One region of the Fusobacterium mortiferum ATCC 9817 genome, then DNA from elsewhere that is predicted to be linked to it. Evidence: riboswitches for the same ligand, from Rfam matches in the RefSeq annotation. Region 1 holds a riboswitch; each other region holds the start of a gene.
The links. Region 1 has a riboswitch for lysine ahead of FMAG_RS06300 (transporter substrate-binding domain-containing protein). Riboswitches for the same ligand answer to the same signal wherever they lie in the genome.
Positions count from the first base shown of each region.

Region 2: it holds a riboswitch for lysine, as region 1 does, so the genes downstream of both, lysA (diaminopimelate decarboxylase) here and FMAG_RS06300 (transporter substrate-binding domain-containing protein) in region 1, are expected to answer to the same signal.
Region 3: it holds a riboswitch for lysine, as region 1 does, so the genes downstream of both, FMAG_RS10645 (Na+/H+ antiporter NhaC family protein) here and FMAG_RS06300 (transporter substrate-binding domain-containing protein) in region 1, are expected to answer to the same signal.
Region 4: it holds a riboswitch for lysine, as region 1 does, so the genes downstream of both, FMAG_RS05365 (nucleoside recognition domain-containing protein) here and FMAG_RS06300 (transporter substrate-binding domain-containing protein) in region 1, are expected to answer to the same signal.

Region 1 covers NZ_GL987989.1:27,489-30,750, reverse strand. The annotation lists gene FMAG_RS06305 (amino acid ABC transporter permease) at 1-573, opposite strand, end outside; gene FMAG_RS06300 (transporter substrate-binding domain-containing protein) at 606-1,427, opposite strand; lysine riboswitch at 1,614-1,799, opposite strand; gene FMAG_RS06295 (N-acetylmannosamine-6-phosphate 2-epimerase) at 1,900-2,574, opposite strand; gene FMAG_RS06290 (YhcH/YjgK/YiaL family protein) at 2,608-3,069, opposite strand; gene FMAG_RS06285 (ROK family protein) at 3,149-3,262, opposite strand, start outside.
Region 2 covers NZ_GL987994.1:178,067-181,328, forward strand. The annotation lists gene FMAG_RS10520 (GntP family permease) at 1-547, shown strand, start outside; gene FMAG_RS10525 (glycerate kinase family protein) at 562-1,698, shown strand; lysine riboswitch at 1,753-1,926, shown strand; gene lysA (diaminopimelate decarboxylase) at 2,119-3,262, shown strand, end outside.
Region 3 covers NZ_GL987994.1:202,462-205,723, reverse strand. The annotation lists gene dtd (D-aminoacyl-tRNA deacylase) at 1-161, shown strand, start outside; gene FMAG_RS10645 (Na+/H+ antiporter NhaC family protein) at 406-1,854, opposite strand; lysine riboswitch at 1,943-2,114, opposite strand; gene FMAG_RS10640 (Na+/H+ antiporter NhaC family protein) at 2,192-3,262, opposite strand, start outside.
Region 4 covers NZ_GL987988.1:914,602-917,863, reverse strand. The annotation lists gene dacB (D-alanyl-D-alanine carboxypeptidase/D-alanyl-D-alanine endopeptidase) at 1-216, opposite strand, end outside; gene FMAG_RS05370 (spore maturation protein) at 239-778, opposite strand; gene FMAG_RS05365 (nucleoside recognition domain-containing protein) at 844-1,452, opposite strand; lysine riboswitch at 1,549-1,723, opposite strand; gene FMAG_RS05360 (hypothetical protein) at 1,961-2,764, opposite strand; gene FMAG_RS05355 (DMT family transporter) at 2,781-3,262, opposite strand, start outside.

The DNA of each region.
Region 1 (3,262 bases):
AACTGTTTTTGTTTGAAAGAATAACTCTGATACAGAAATAACATTTAGAACAGATGTATCTTTAATATTGATTACAAATTCATTTCCTGTTGCTGGTAATATATTTCTAACTACTTGTGGTAAAACAACATTTGTCATAGTTTGAAAATGATTCATCCCAATTGCTTGAGCTGCTTCAAATTGCCCCTTATCAACTGAAATAATTCCTCCTCTTACAATTTCAGACATATATGCACCTGTATTGATTGAAACTATAAATAATGCTGCTGCTATTCTATCAATATCTATTTCAAAAGCAAGTGCTGATCCATAATAAATTACCATTGCTTGAACTATCATTGGTGTTCCTCTGAAAAATTCAATATATGCAGATAATAACCAGTTAACTACTCTTAAAACACCTTTTTTAGCCCCTTTTTCTGGAACAGGAATAGTTCTAATAACTCCTACTATAAGTCCAATAATTGTCCCTAAAATTGTTCCCACTACTGATATCCATAAAGTTACTCCTGCACCACGTAAAAACATTGGCCAGTTGTTCTCTAATATCCTGATTATCCATTCTAAACTCATCTTTATAACTCTCCCTTACTTAACTATTCACTCTATTGTGCTGCTGGTTGATTTTGAATAACTTTATCCATTATCTCTAATCTTTCCTCTTGAGATATTCCTCTTAAAATTTCATTTACTTTATCTTTTAATGGACTATTTTTTGCCAATCCTACTGCTATTGCTGTATCTTCTGGTGAAGTTACAAATCCATCTGTAAACTCTACCATTTTAAAGTTACTATTAGCTGATTGAGCACTTATTGCTTCAGGTCTTTCTGTTACATATCCATCTATTACTCCACTTTCTAATGCTACTCTCATAGCTGGGAAGTTATCCATTGCTGGTTGTTTATTTACATTTGGTATTTGATCTATTACTGTATAATGGAATGTATTTAGTTGCCCTGTGATCTTTGCTCCTGAAAAATCAGCAAGTGTTTTAGCATTTACATAGTCCCCACCATTTTTAACTAACATTACTAAATTTGATTGGTAATAAGTATCTGTAAAATCAATTGTTTCTTTTCTCTCAGCTGTTGGTGACATACCTGCTATTATTGCATCTACTTTACCAGAAACTAAAGCTGGTACCAATCCATCCCATTCTGTTTTTACTACTACTAATTCTTTTCCTAAACCATCAGCTATTCTTTTAGCTATCTCTATGTCATATCCACCTGCATATTCAGATGAACCAGAAATTTTTACTCCACCATTTGCATCTGTTAATTGTGTCCAGTTATATGGTGCATATCCTGCTTCCATTCCTATCTTAAATGTATTTGTTTCTTTACTTTCTTTTGCTCCTCCACATCCTACTAATGCTACTGCTGTTAATGCTGCTAATGCTAATTTTGCTAATCTGTTTCTCATTTTGTCCACTCCTTCTTTAAATTTTAAATATAATTTTTCCCCGACCCCCCTCAAATAAAGAAAGAAGTTTTTATCACTTTTAATAAAAAAAGCACCAACCCAAAATTGGATGGTGCTATCTTAAAAACAAAGTGATTTTAAATATACAAAAAAACATATTTTTTGTACAATGCCCCTCTTACTCCCACTTGAGATAGCACAACTTAATAAACTAGGGAAGTTTATTAAGACAGTCCTATGGCTCTTAACCATAGACCCAGCAAGTAATATTGAGATATATTACAAACTTCGGCAAAAGCTCCTTCTCAATAGTTTCTTCGCTCTCTCTAGCTCCACTAAAGACTGTTAACATTTTGCGCCTCTACCCCACAGAAAGCGTGAGGCAAATATTTAATTGTGTTTTAATAATAATATATTTTTTATACTTTGTCAACCTTTTTTTAATTTTAAACTTTTTTTCAGTTTTTTGAAACTATTTTTCCATTTCTGTTACAAATTTTCTTGTAATTTGTTGTGGTCTAGTAATAGCTCCTCCAACAACTACTGCAAATGCTCCTAATTCTAATGCTCTTTTAGCTTTAGCAGGAGTATCTAAATTTCCTTCTCCTATTACAGGAATAGATACAGCTTTTATTACTTTTTCTAATTCAGTTACTGGATCATTTCCTTTTGTATACTCTGTATAACCTACTAAAGTAGTTCCAACTATATCAAAACCTATTTTCTCAGCAGTTACAGCTTCTTCTACACATGAAATATCAGCCATAAATATTTGATTAGGATATTTAGTTTTTGCTTCTTTCATTAAATCTTCTAAAGTTCTTCCATCTGGTCTTTCTCTTTTAGTTCCATCAATAGCTATTACATCTACTCCCTCCGCTACTAAGGCATCTATCTCTTTCATTGTTGGAGTTATATATACTTGGTTATCTCCATATTGCTCTTTTATAATTCCTATAATTGGAAGATTTACATTTTTCTTTATCTCTTGAATATCTACAACCGTATTTGCTCTAATTCCTGAAGCTCCACCTACAAAAGCTGCATAAGCCATTCTTCCCATAATAAATGAACTATGTAATGGTTCATCTGGAAGTGCTTGACATGAAACTATTAATTTACCTTTTACTTCATTTAGTCTATTCATTGACCTCTCTCCTTAATTTTTATTAAACAATAATTAATCAACTAAAACTTTAAATATTACTTTTCTGACTTTTGCTGGTTTTTCTCCACCTTTTATTAATGCCATATGAGGTTCTCCAGGATAAAGAACTATAAATTTTTTAGAATTTAAATAGAATAAATTTTCTAATTCTCCCTCATATAATTCGTAATCTCCAGCTTCATCATACTCTTTTATTAATTTTACATCAGTATTAGAGATATATCCTATTTTCTCTTCTCCTTCGATAACAACATGAATATCTATATATTTTTTATGGTTTTCTATAAAACCATCTTTTACTTCTTTAGTCATTGGAGAATCTGGTTGATTGAAATAAACGTTGTCACCATCTATAACATTTTTTCCAACTACTCCATTTTTATATTCTCCTGATAGTATATAATCTATTGCTCTATCTAAATTTTTTGATATTCCTTTGTATAACCCTAAATCTTTTATTTCTCCATATATCATAATTTTTTCCTCCTAAATTATTTTTGTTCTCGTGAACATATATATAAAACATACACTTTTTTCTAAGTTTTGTCAATATTTATTTTATTTTTCCTACTTTTTTTAAAAGTAAATATTCTGCACCTAGCATACCTGCATTGTTTCCTAATTCAGCAAATTTTATTTTTAAATTCTTTTTATAATTTTCTCCAAC
Region 2 (3,262 bases), on a different contig from region 1:
ACCTATAGCAGGAATTTCCATTGATCCATTAATAGCTTTACCTGTAGGAGGGGCAATAGGATGCTTAGCTATGGGAAAAATAAAGCATTTCAATGAGTATTGTGTATTTGGTTTAGGGAAAATGATAGGGGTAGCGATATTATTAATAGGAACAGGAACTCTTTCAGGAATAATAGCAAACTCTGCATTAAAAGAAGTATTAACTAATTTTTTATCAACAACTGGGGCTCCTGCTTATTTACTAGCACCATTTTCAGGGATTTTAATGTGTGCAGCTACAGCTTCAACAACTTCTGGAACAGCTGTTGCAAGTCAAGTATTTGGACCAACAATATTAAGTTTAGGTGTACAGCCAATAAATGCAGCAGCAATGATACATTCAGGAGCAACTGTATTAGACCATCTGCCACATGGAAGTTTCTTTCATGCAACAGGAGGAAGTGTGAATATGGATATGAAAGAGAGATTAACGTTAATACCATTTGAATCGTTAATAGGATTGATTTTAACATTTGTATCAACAATAATCTATGGAATGTTATTTTAAAAAGGAGTTAGAAGATGAAGATAGTATTAGCACCAGATTCATTTAAAGAGAGTATGACAGCAAAGGAAACTTGTATAGCAATAGAGAAAGGGTTTAAAAAAGTAATATCTAATTTAGAGTGTATCCATGTACCTATGGCTGATGGAGGAGAGGGTACAACTCAATCATTAGTAGATGCTACAAATGGAAAATTTTATACTGTTGAGGTAATGGGACCATTAGGAGAGAAAAGAGATGCAAGATTTGGAATACTTGGAGATGGAAAAACAGCGATACTTGAGATGGCAGCAGCCAGTGGATTAGAGCTTGTACCAAAAGAAAAAAGAGATGCTACAATAACCACAACTTATGGAACAGGAGAGTTGATAAAGGCAGCTTTAAGTAAAAATGTAGAGACTATTCTTATAGGAATAGGAGGAAGTGCAACTAATGATGGTGGTGCTGGAATGGTACAAGCATTGGGAGGAAAACTTTTAGATAAAGATGGAAATGAAATAGGTTTTGGTGGTGGAGAGCTATCAAAATTAGATAGGATAGATATCTCTAATTTAGATAATAGGTTAAAAGATGTAAAAATAATAGTAGCTTGTGATGTACAAAATCCTCTTACTGGACCAACAGGAGCTTCTCATATTTTTGGAAAACAAAAGGGAGCTAATGAGGAACAAAGAGAGTTACTAGATAAAAATTTAAAACACTATGCAAAGATAATAAGAAGAGATATAGGAAAAGATGTAGAAAATATTCCAGGAGCTGGAGCAGCTGGTGGATTAGGAGCTGGGCTTATGGCATTTTTATCAGCAGAACTAAAAAAAGGTGTAGATATAGTTGTAGAATATAGTAAATTGGAAGAAAAACTTCAAGGAGCAGATTTAATTATTACAGGAGAGGGAAGTATAGATGGTCAGACTAGATTTGGAAAAACTCCATATGGTGTAGCTAAAACGGCTCAAAAATATAATATTCCAGTAATTGCTTTTGCTGGAAATATAGGGAAGGATATAGATGTATTATATGATTATGGATTTACAGCAATACTTCCAATTCTTCCTAGGGTAGAGAGCTTGGAGAATGCCATAGCTAATGGTAAAGAAAATATAGAGTATATGAGTGAAAGCTTAGGAAGAGTAATTAGTATTTATAAAAAATAGAAAAGTATATATAAAATATATTTTACTTGTAATAACATATGTTATATAATAACGAAAAATGGTAGAGGTGCAATTGACAAGAGTAATATCTCAGAGTTTGACAAACTATGAAGAGATATGAAAGGGGAGATTGCCGAAATAAAAATCAAAGTCAAAGGATTTTTATTGGTAACTCAGATAATATCTGTTTTACTGTCATTGATATTTCAATGGAGAGCTATCTAAAACTATTAGTAAAATTATAGAATGTACTTAAGTTTATATTGTAAATTTTAAAATTTATTAAAAAAGTTAAAAGATAGCAAGGAGTAAATAGTAGAAAATATTGAGAGATATTAAAACTATTTTACTTGGAGCTATCTTTTTTTATTAAAAAATTATTAAATAACAGAATGAAAATAGAACAAGTGGAGGAGAAAGATGAGATTTTTTGGAACGATGAAAGATGAGCAGGGAGTATTATCAATAGGGGGAGTAAAGGTTACTGAGTTAGCTCAAAAATATGGGACACCACTTTATATAATGGACCAAGAGCTAATAGAAAGTAATATGAGAAAATATAAAGAAAACTTTAAAAGTGATAAATTTCAAACACAGATAGTCTATGCGTCAAAGGCATTTTTAGCAAAAGCTATGTGTCAATTAGTAGAGAAATATGATATGGATATAGATGCAGTATCAGGAGGAGAGCTATATACAATAAAAGTAAGTGGACTTGATATGAAAAGAGTACATATGCATGGAAATAATAAGACTTTAGAAGAGTTAGAGATGTGTGTAGACTATGGGATAGGGAGTATAATCATAGATAATGAAACAGAGATAGAAAATTTATCATATGTGTGTGCTCAAAAAAATAAAAAAATAAAAGCTATGCTTAGAATAAATATTGGAATAGATGCTCATACTCATGAGTATATAAAAACATCTAAACATTCATCTAAATTTGGAGAATCAATTTTTGATGAGAAATTAGTAGGAATAGTAGAAAAAATTGTAAAAGATAAAAATATAGAGTTTTTAGGATTTCATTGTCATATTGGTTCTCAAATTTTTGATACAAAAGCATTCCATGAAGGAATAGAAACAATGGTAGTAGAAACAAAAAAGATAGCTGATACTTTAGGAATAAAAATTCCAGAGATAAATCTTGGTGGAGGTTTTGGAGTATACTATACAGAAAATGATGTAGAAGTAGATATTGAGAAATTTATGAGAAGTATGATAGAACATATAGAGAAAAGTTTAGATGAGCATAAATTAGAGATAGAGAAGGTATCTATTGAACCAGGAAGAAGTATAGTAGGAAATGCAGGAAGTACTCTTTATACAGTTGGGGGAATAAAACAAACTTATGGTGGAGTAAAATATATGTTTATAGATGGAGGAATGACAGATAATATAAGACCTGCTCTTTATCAAGCTGAATATGAAGCAGTTATAGCTAATAGACTAGATGAAAAAGAGAGGGAAGTGGTAACTGTAGCTGGAAAATGTTGTGAGTCTGGAGATTTAATTATAAAAGGAAAGAGTTTACCAAAGGGAGAAAAGGGAGATTTACTAT
Region 3 (3,262 bases), on a different contig from region 1:
AGATAGCTAAACCACTATATGAAAAATTCTTAGATAAATGCAGAAGTTATGGTATCAAAACAGAGGCTGGTATATTTGGAGCTGATATGAAAGTTGAGCTTCTAAATGATGGTCCTGTTACTTTAATTATCGATACTAAAGATGTAGCAAGTTTTAAATAAACTCTTGAGAATCTAGTAACTAGCCAAGTGTAAATTAAAAAAAGAAAATTCAAAGAATTGCGTAATTTATGAAGAGAAGTTAGATTAACTCAGCGAAATCGAACACTAAAAAATGCAATAAGTCGAAGACTTAACCCTTGCATTTTTAGTGAGATAAGCTCATAGTTAATCAACTTCTTGAAATATGGAGCAATTCTTAGTTTTCTTTTTAAAATAATAATGACTTAGTAATTACAAAATATTCTTAAAACTTTTTTAATTTTACCTTTGGTTCACTTGGTAATCCAAAATTTGGAATCATTCTATCTAAACCTGTTATTGTTAAAAATAACATACTTATTACTGCTATATAGGCAATAAAATTATATTTTATTATATCTAAAGCTTTGAAGTCATACAGTGGGTAAACTGTTGAAGCTATTCCTATATAAAAACCTATATATACGTGCCAAGGTATAAGTTGCGAACCAAAAACTCCCATAGCATCACTAAATGTAGCATTTCTCAATTTTAATTTTTCCATATCTTCTGGACTTCCCTCTACATTTTTTTCTACAAGGTTTCTAATAATAGGTCCAACAGTAACTATTTGAGCCATCTCATCTGCTAAAGTCATATTTCCTACTATTGATAAAACTCCATTCCAAAACATAAGCTGTCTAACATTTTTAGAAATTTTTATAAGTAGAGTAGATAGAGGTCTAAAAGCATCTATTGATTTCATTATTCCACCAAAAGCAGATACCCACATCATCATTACTATTACCCAAGACCCTGCCCCAGAAAATCCAGACATTATCAGATTTTCTAAAAAATCTCTTGTATCTACAACTGTTCCTGCTATCTTTCCTAAAACATATGAAGATATTATTCCTATAAAAAGACAGATAAAAGTTTGATAACCTCTAAAAGCTGCTCCTAAAACAAGCACTAAAGGAAGAATCATATATACAGGAACACCTTGTTTTACTTGGTTAAGCAGTGTTACTGCTGACTCCCTTTCTGCAGCTAATTTTGTCCACACATCTGCTGGTATTTTAGCTATTGCCTCTGCTCCATTTCCAGTTATATTAGGTAAGTCAAAAGTAAAACCTGCTACTCCAAAAGCTATGATTCCTAATAGTAAAACTAAACCAGACCATACCCCTTGGTGTCTTACTCTTTTTATCACCTCTACTCCCTGTATTCCAGAGCTGACTATTGTAGTATCAGAGATAAGTCCTATATTATCTCCAAAACAAGCTCCTCCAGCTATTGCCCCTAAAGTTAAGAAAATATTCCCACCTACTATATAATTAAGCCATAAAAATATCGGAGTACAAGCTGCAAATGTTCCCCAACTTGTCCCTGTGGCTATTGAAAGAACTGAAGTTACAATTGCTCCTACTATTGCTATTGTTCTCCCTGTTATCCCTATTTTCAAAGCTAGATTGATTATAGCTGCTCCTACTCCTGTTGACATAAATACTTCTGCCATAGCATATGCCATCATCAAAATAAATAGAGCTATCACTATCTCCCTTACATTTGAAAGTGCTGCATCTAAAATTTCATTAAATTTTCTTTTTTCTGTTATTACTGCTGCTAATGCTGCTGCTACTGTAGCAATAGGTGCTGCTATTAGTGCATCAAATCCTCCTATCATAAGTCCTGCTAGTATAACAACTGGCATTAATTTAATTACTTCAAACATATGTCCTCCTGTTTTTTAAAATAAAAAAATCACAGTTTAGAATACTAAACTGTGATAAAATATCATAAAATATATTTTATAAGTTACAATCACAAATAGCACTCCATTGATTTCTCAATGACAGTAAGACAGATATTCTCTGAATTACCAACAAAAAAGCCTGACCTCTTTTTCATTTCGGCAACTTCCCCTTTTATATTACCTCACTGTTTGTCAAACTAAGTAATATTACTCTTGTCAGTTGCGCCTCTATTTTTATATTTTATTTACAAAAATGATTATAACTAATTATTTTATTAATGTAAAATATATATTATTAATGATATATATTTCATTCTTATTTTTTATATATTTTTTTCTCTATAATTCTCACTATTGGAACTAAAAAAATGAAATAGGAGTAAGCTAAATATTTTAAGCTAGGTAACTCCATCACAGTAGCAGGAAATAGGCTAGCTAAGTTCCAAGGAATACCAGCAGCTAGGACAATGGCACTATTTTCAATATCAATAGCAAATTTTTCTCTAGATATTTTTTTAATTTCATAAATTTTTTTCATAATATCTATTGTCATTACCACAGCAATAGATTGATTACAACCTAACATTCCAGCTATTATACTTACTATAACTGTCCATATAAAAAGAGAAAACTCACTTTTACTTTTTAAAATTATCTCCTCAATTTTTGAAAAAATCTTCAGCATCTGAATCAAACCTGAAAGACAGCAAGAGATAAAAATTATTATAGCAGTTTTCCACATAGAAAGAATCCCTCCACCTTTTAATATAGGGTAAAGAGGATTATCCCTTTCAAGAAAAAATCCTAAAAAGAGAGTTCTTACTATATCTACTATTTCCCTCCCTTGTATAAAATAGCTAAGTATCATAGCCATAACTATACTAAGTATCAAAGAGATTTTCACATTTACTTTCAAAAGTGTTAGAACTAAAATAATTACTATTGGTAGAAAATTTAAATATGTAAGATTAAAATTTTTCTCTAATAAATCTAACATAGCTATATTTTTTACTATCTCATTACTTCCACTATTACAAAGTACATATAGTATTCCACTCAATACAAAGGGAATTGCTCCTGTCTTTAGCATATTTTTTATATTGATATATAAATTAGTCTTTGTAAGAGTAGCAACTAAATTGGCACTAGATGATACTGGAGAACATCTATCCCCAAAATAAGCTCCAGATATTACAGTTCCACCTACTATTGATAAATCAGCTCCCAAACCTTTTCCAATAGCTATCATAGCTATCCCAACTGTACCTGATGTTCCAAAGGCACTTCCTAGAAGAAAGGCTACAACTGAAGTAATCAAAAATGATGATAGATAAAAATAATTGGGATTCATCAATCTTATACCCTGATATACAACTGTGGGAATTGT
Region 4 (3,262 bases), on a different contig from region 1:
TGTTTCATCTATCTCTTCTCTATTTTCATCAATATCTTCTTTTACACCAATCTCTTGTTCCAAGCTTTTTAAAATTTCACTTGGAGTTATTACCTCTTCAGTTCTTACTTCTTCTTTTATTTTATTTTCAGTTTTTATAGTGGTATCTTTTATCTCATTATTAGTACAACTTGATAAAATAACCAAAGCTAATACAAGTATTCTTAATTTTTTCATTCTCTTCTCCAAATTATAGTTTTTAAGCAAACATAATTCTACAAATCCATACAGCTGTTAAAAGTCCAGCTAAGTCAGCTAATAGCCCAGCTGCTACTGCATGTCTTGTTTTTCTTATGCTCACTGCTCCAAAATATACTGCAAGAACATAGAAAGTTGTTTCTGTTGAACCCATCATAGTAGAAGCTATTCTTCCTATTAAAGAATCTGGCCCATATGTAAGCATTAAATCATTCATTACTCCAGTAGCTCCTCCTCCAGATAGAGGTCTTAGTATAGCCATTGGCAACACTTCTCCTGGCATTCCTATTAATGAGAAAACTGGGTCTAATATTTTCATCATAATATCTATACAACCAGAAGCCCTAAAAATACCTATTGCCACTAACATAGCTACTAAAAAAGGAATGATTCTAATAGCTGTATTAAATCCCTCTTTTGCTCCTTCACAAAATACTTCATAAACTTTTATTTTCTTTACAAAATAAGCGTATCCTACTATTACTAATATAATTAAAGGTATGGCATAAAGTGATATATTTTCCATTATTCTTACGAACATATTTCTTCCTCCTAAATTTTACTAAAAATTTCTTATTATTTCAATAACTAACTTTTTTCTTACTTTTATTTTTTTATTTCTATTTTTTCTCTTTTATATTTAGGTAACTTTTCTAAAAACTTACAGGAAATTATAGCTACAGCTGTTGACATAATTGTTGCTACTATTGTTGGAGCTATTATTTCAGTAGCATTAGCTGAACCAGCTGCTACTCTATATGCTATTGTACTAGATGAAATTAAAGTTACAGATGAAGTATTAATAGCTAAAAACATTACCATAGAATTTGATGCCTCATCTTTATTATCATTTAAAAGTTGTAACTCTTGCATAGCCTTTATTCCAAGTGGAGTAGCTGCATTTCCTAATCCAAAAAAGTTAGCTGCCATATTAGCTACTATACTTCCCATAGCCGGGTGATCAGCTGGTATCTCAGGAAATAATTTTACTAAAAGTGGTTTCATTAAATTTCCCATTGCTTTTACCATTCCTGCCTCTTCAGCTATCTTCATAAGTCCAAGCCATAGAGCCATTACCCCTATCATCTCTAAAGATAAAGTTACAGCTGTACCTGCTGATTCAATAGCCGAATCTGTAACTGCTTGTACATTTCCTGTAAATATCCCCACCAATATTCCTATCACTATAAGTCCACACCAAATTGCATTAATCATATTTTATACCTCCTAAAAATTTTAGCAAAATAAAAAAATCACAGCTGACTCAACTGTGATAAATTACAAAAAAGATAAATCAATCCCTCTATAGTTTTCACAGATAGCTCTCCATTGAAATTTTTCAATGACAACATTGTAGATATTCTCCACACTGCCAACAAAAGAGTTCAGCTCTCTCTTTTATTTCGGCAAATTCCCCTTTCAAAATATCATAACGCCTGCCAAGCTAGATATTTTTACTCTTGTCCTTTGCACCTCTATCTTGCTTTTTTATTAGTATACTCTAGTTTATACTTCTTGTACAATATATTTTTTATATCTTTTAAATATATTTAATCTTATATCTTACATAAAAAATATTTAGAATTACAAAATATTTATTGACAATATCAAATTATATGCTATAATAATATTGTCATAAGACATTTCCTTAAATTACATTTTAATTTCTACGTATAAAGAAGTCCTGAGGCCGAAGGGGCTTCTTTATCGTTTTTTGACTTTTTTATTTTTTCTTAATATACTGTTCATCTATATCTTTATTTATTTTTATATTCAAACTTTCTAATATACTCTTACAGAATTTTTCGCCAAAAATATAAGAAAGAACATTATAATAATTTTCTATAAATGGTTTATATTCATCTAATTGAAATCCAATAGGATTTTCTCTTCTAAAATAAGGAGATTTTTCTTTCTCTATATTCATGCATGGAAAATCACAATCATTCATAGAAAGATAATTATTCCCACTTGTTGGAACAAAAATATATAAATTTTCTTCTTCAATTATCAATTCTAAAGGATATAAAGAACACCATAATGGCTTAGTATCAATAATCTCTCCTAAGCTCATCCCTTTATCTATACAAATTTTATGTATTGCACAAAGACTCTTATCAATATACACACATGAACAAGTACATCTATCAAAGACACTATTTTCAAACTCTTTTGGTATCAGCATAGCATCATTTTCTATAGAGCTTTTTATCTCTTTCTCTGTCATTCCCTCTTCTTTCATTATAGAAATAGCTTTAGTTAAGGAGTCATACTCTTTTAAATTTTCTAATATAACTTCTCTTGCCTTTTTATTAAACTCATAAGGAAATTGTACACAACAATTTGTTAGACAATTAAAGCAATCAAAATTACTTAACCATCTAAAACTTTCTACATCTATTATTCCATAATAGTTCTTATTTAAAAATTTTACTTCTAATTCTAATTTTCTAATTTTTCTAAAATAATCTTTTATTCTTTTTTCTAATTTAGGAGATAACTCCTTATTATGCATAAAATATCTCATTTTATCCTCCAATTTATTATAAGAAAAATAGAGCTATCCCAAAAACAGAGATACAAGCTCCTATTATCTCTTTTATCTTTATCTTCTCTTTAAATATTAAATATGATATGGGAATTATAAGAATTGGGCTGGTAGAAGAAATTGTAGATATAATACCAGCATTCCCTAAATTAAGAGCTGCTACTAAAAAAGTTATTCCAGCTGTAGCTGTAATAGTTCCACCTATTATTAGTAATATAACTTTCCTATCCCTCAACACATTAAAAACTTTTTTCCACAATCTTTTGTAAGTAAGAAAAATTATAAAGACACCTAAAGCACAAATCATTCTTATCTGAGTAGATGAACTCGGGTCATATCCCATTGAACCCATCTTAGTAAATACTATTCCTGTTGCTTCTAAAATTGTAGCTATGCAGATAAATAGTATCCCTTTTGATGATAATTTTTTCTCATCATTTTTATTTTTAGGTTTGATTACTACTAATAGTACTCCAC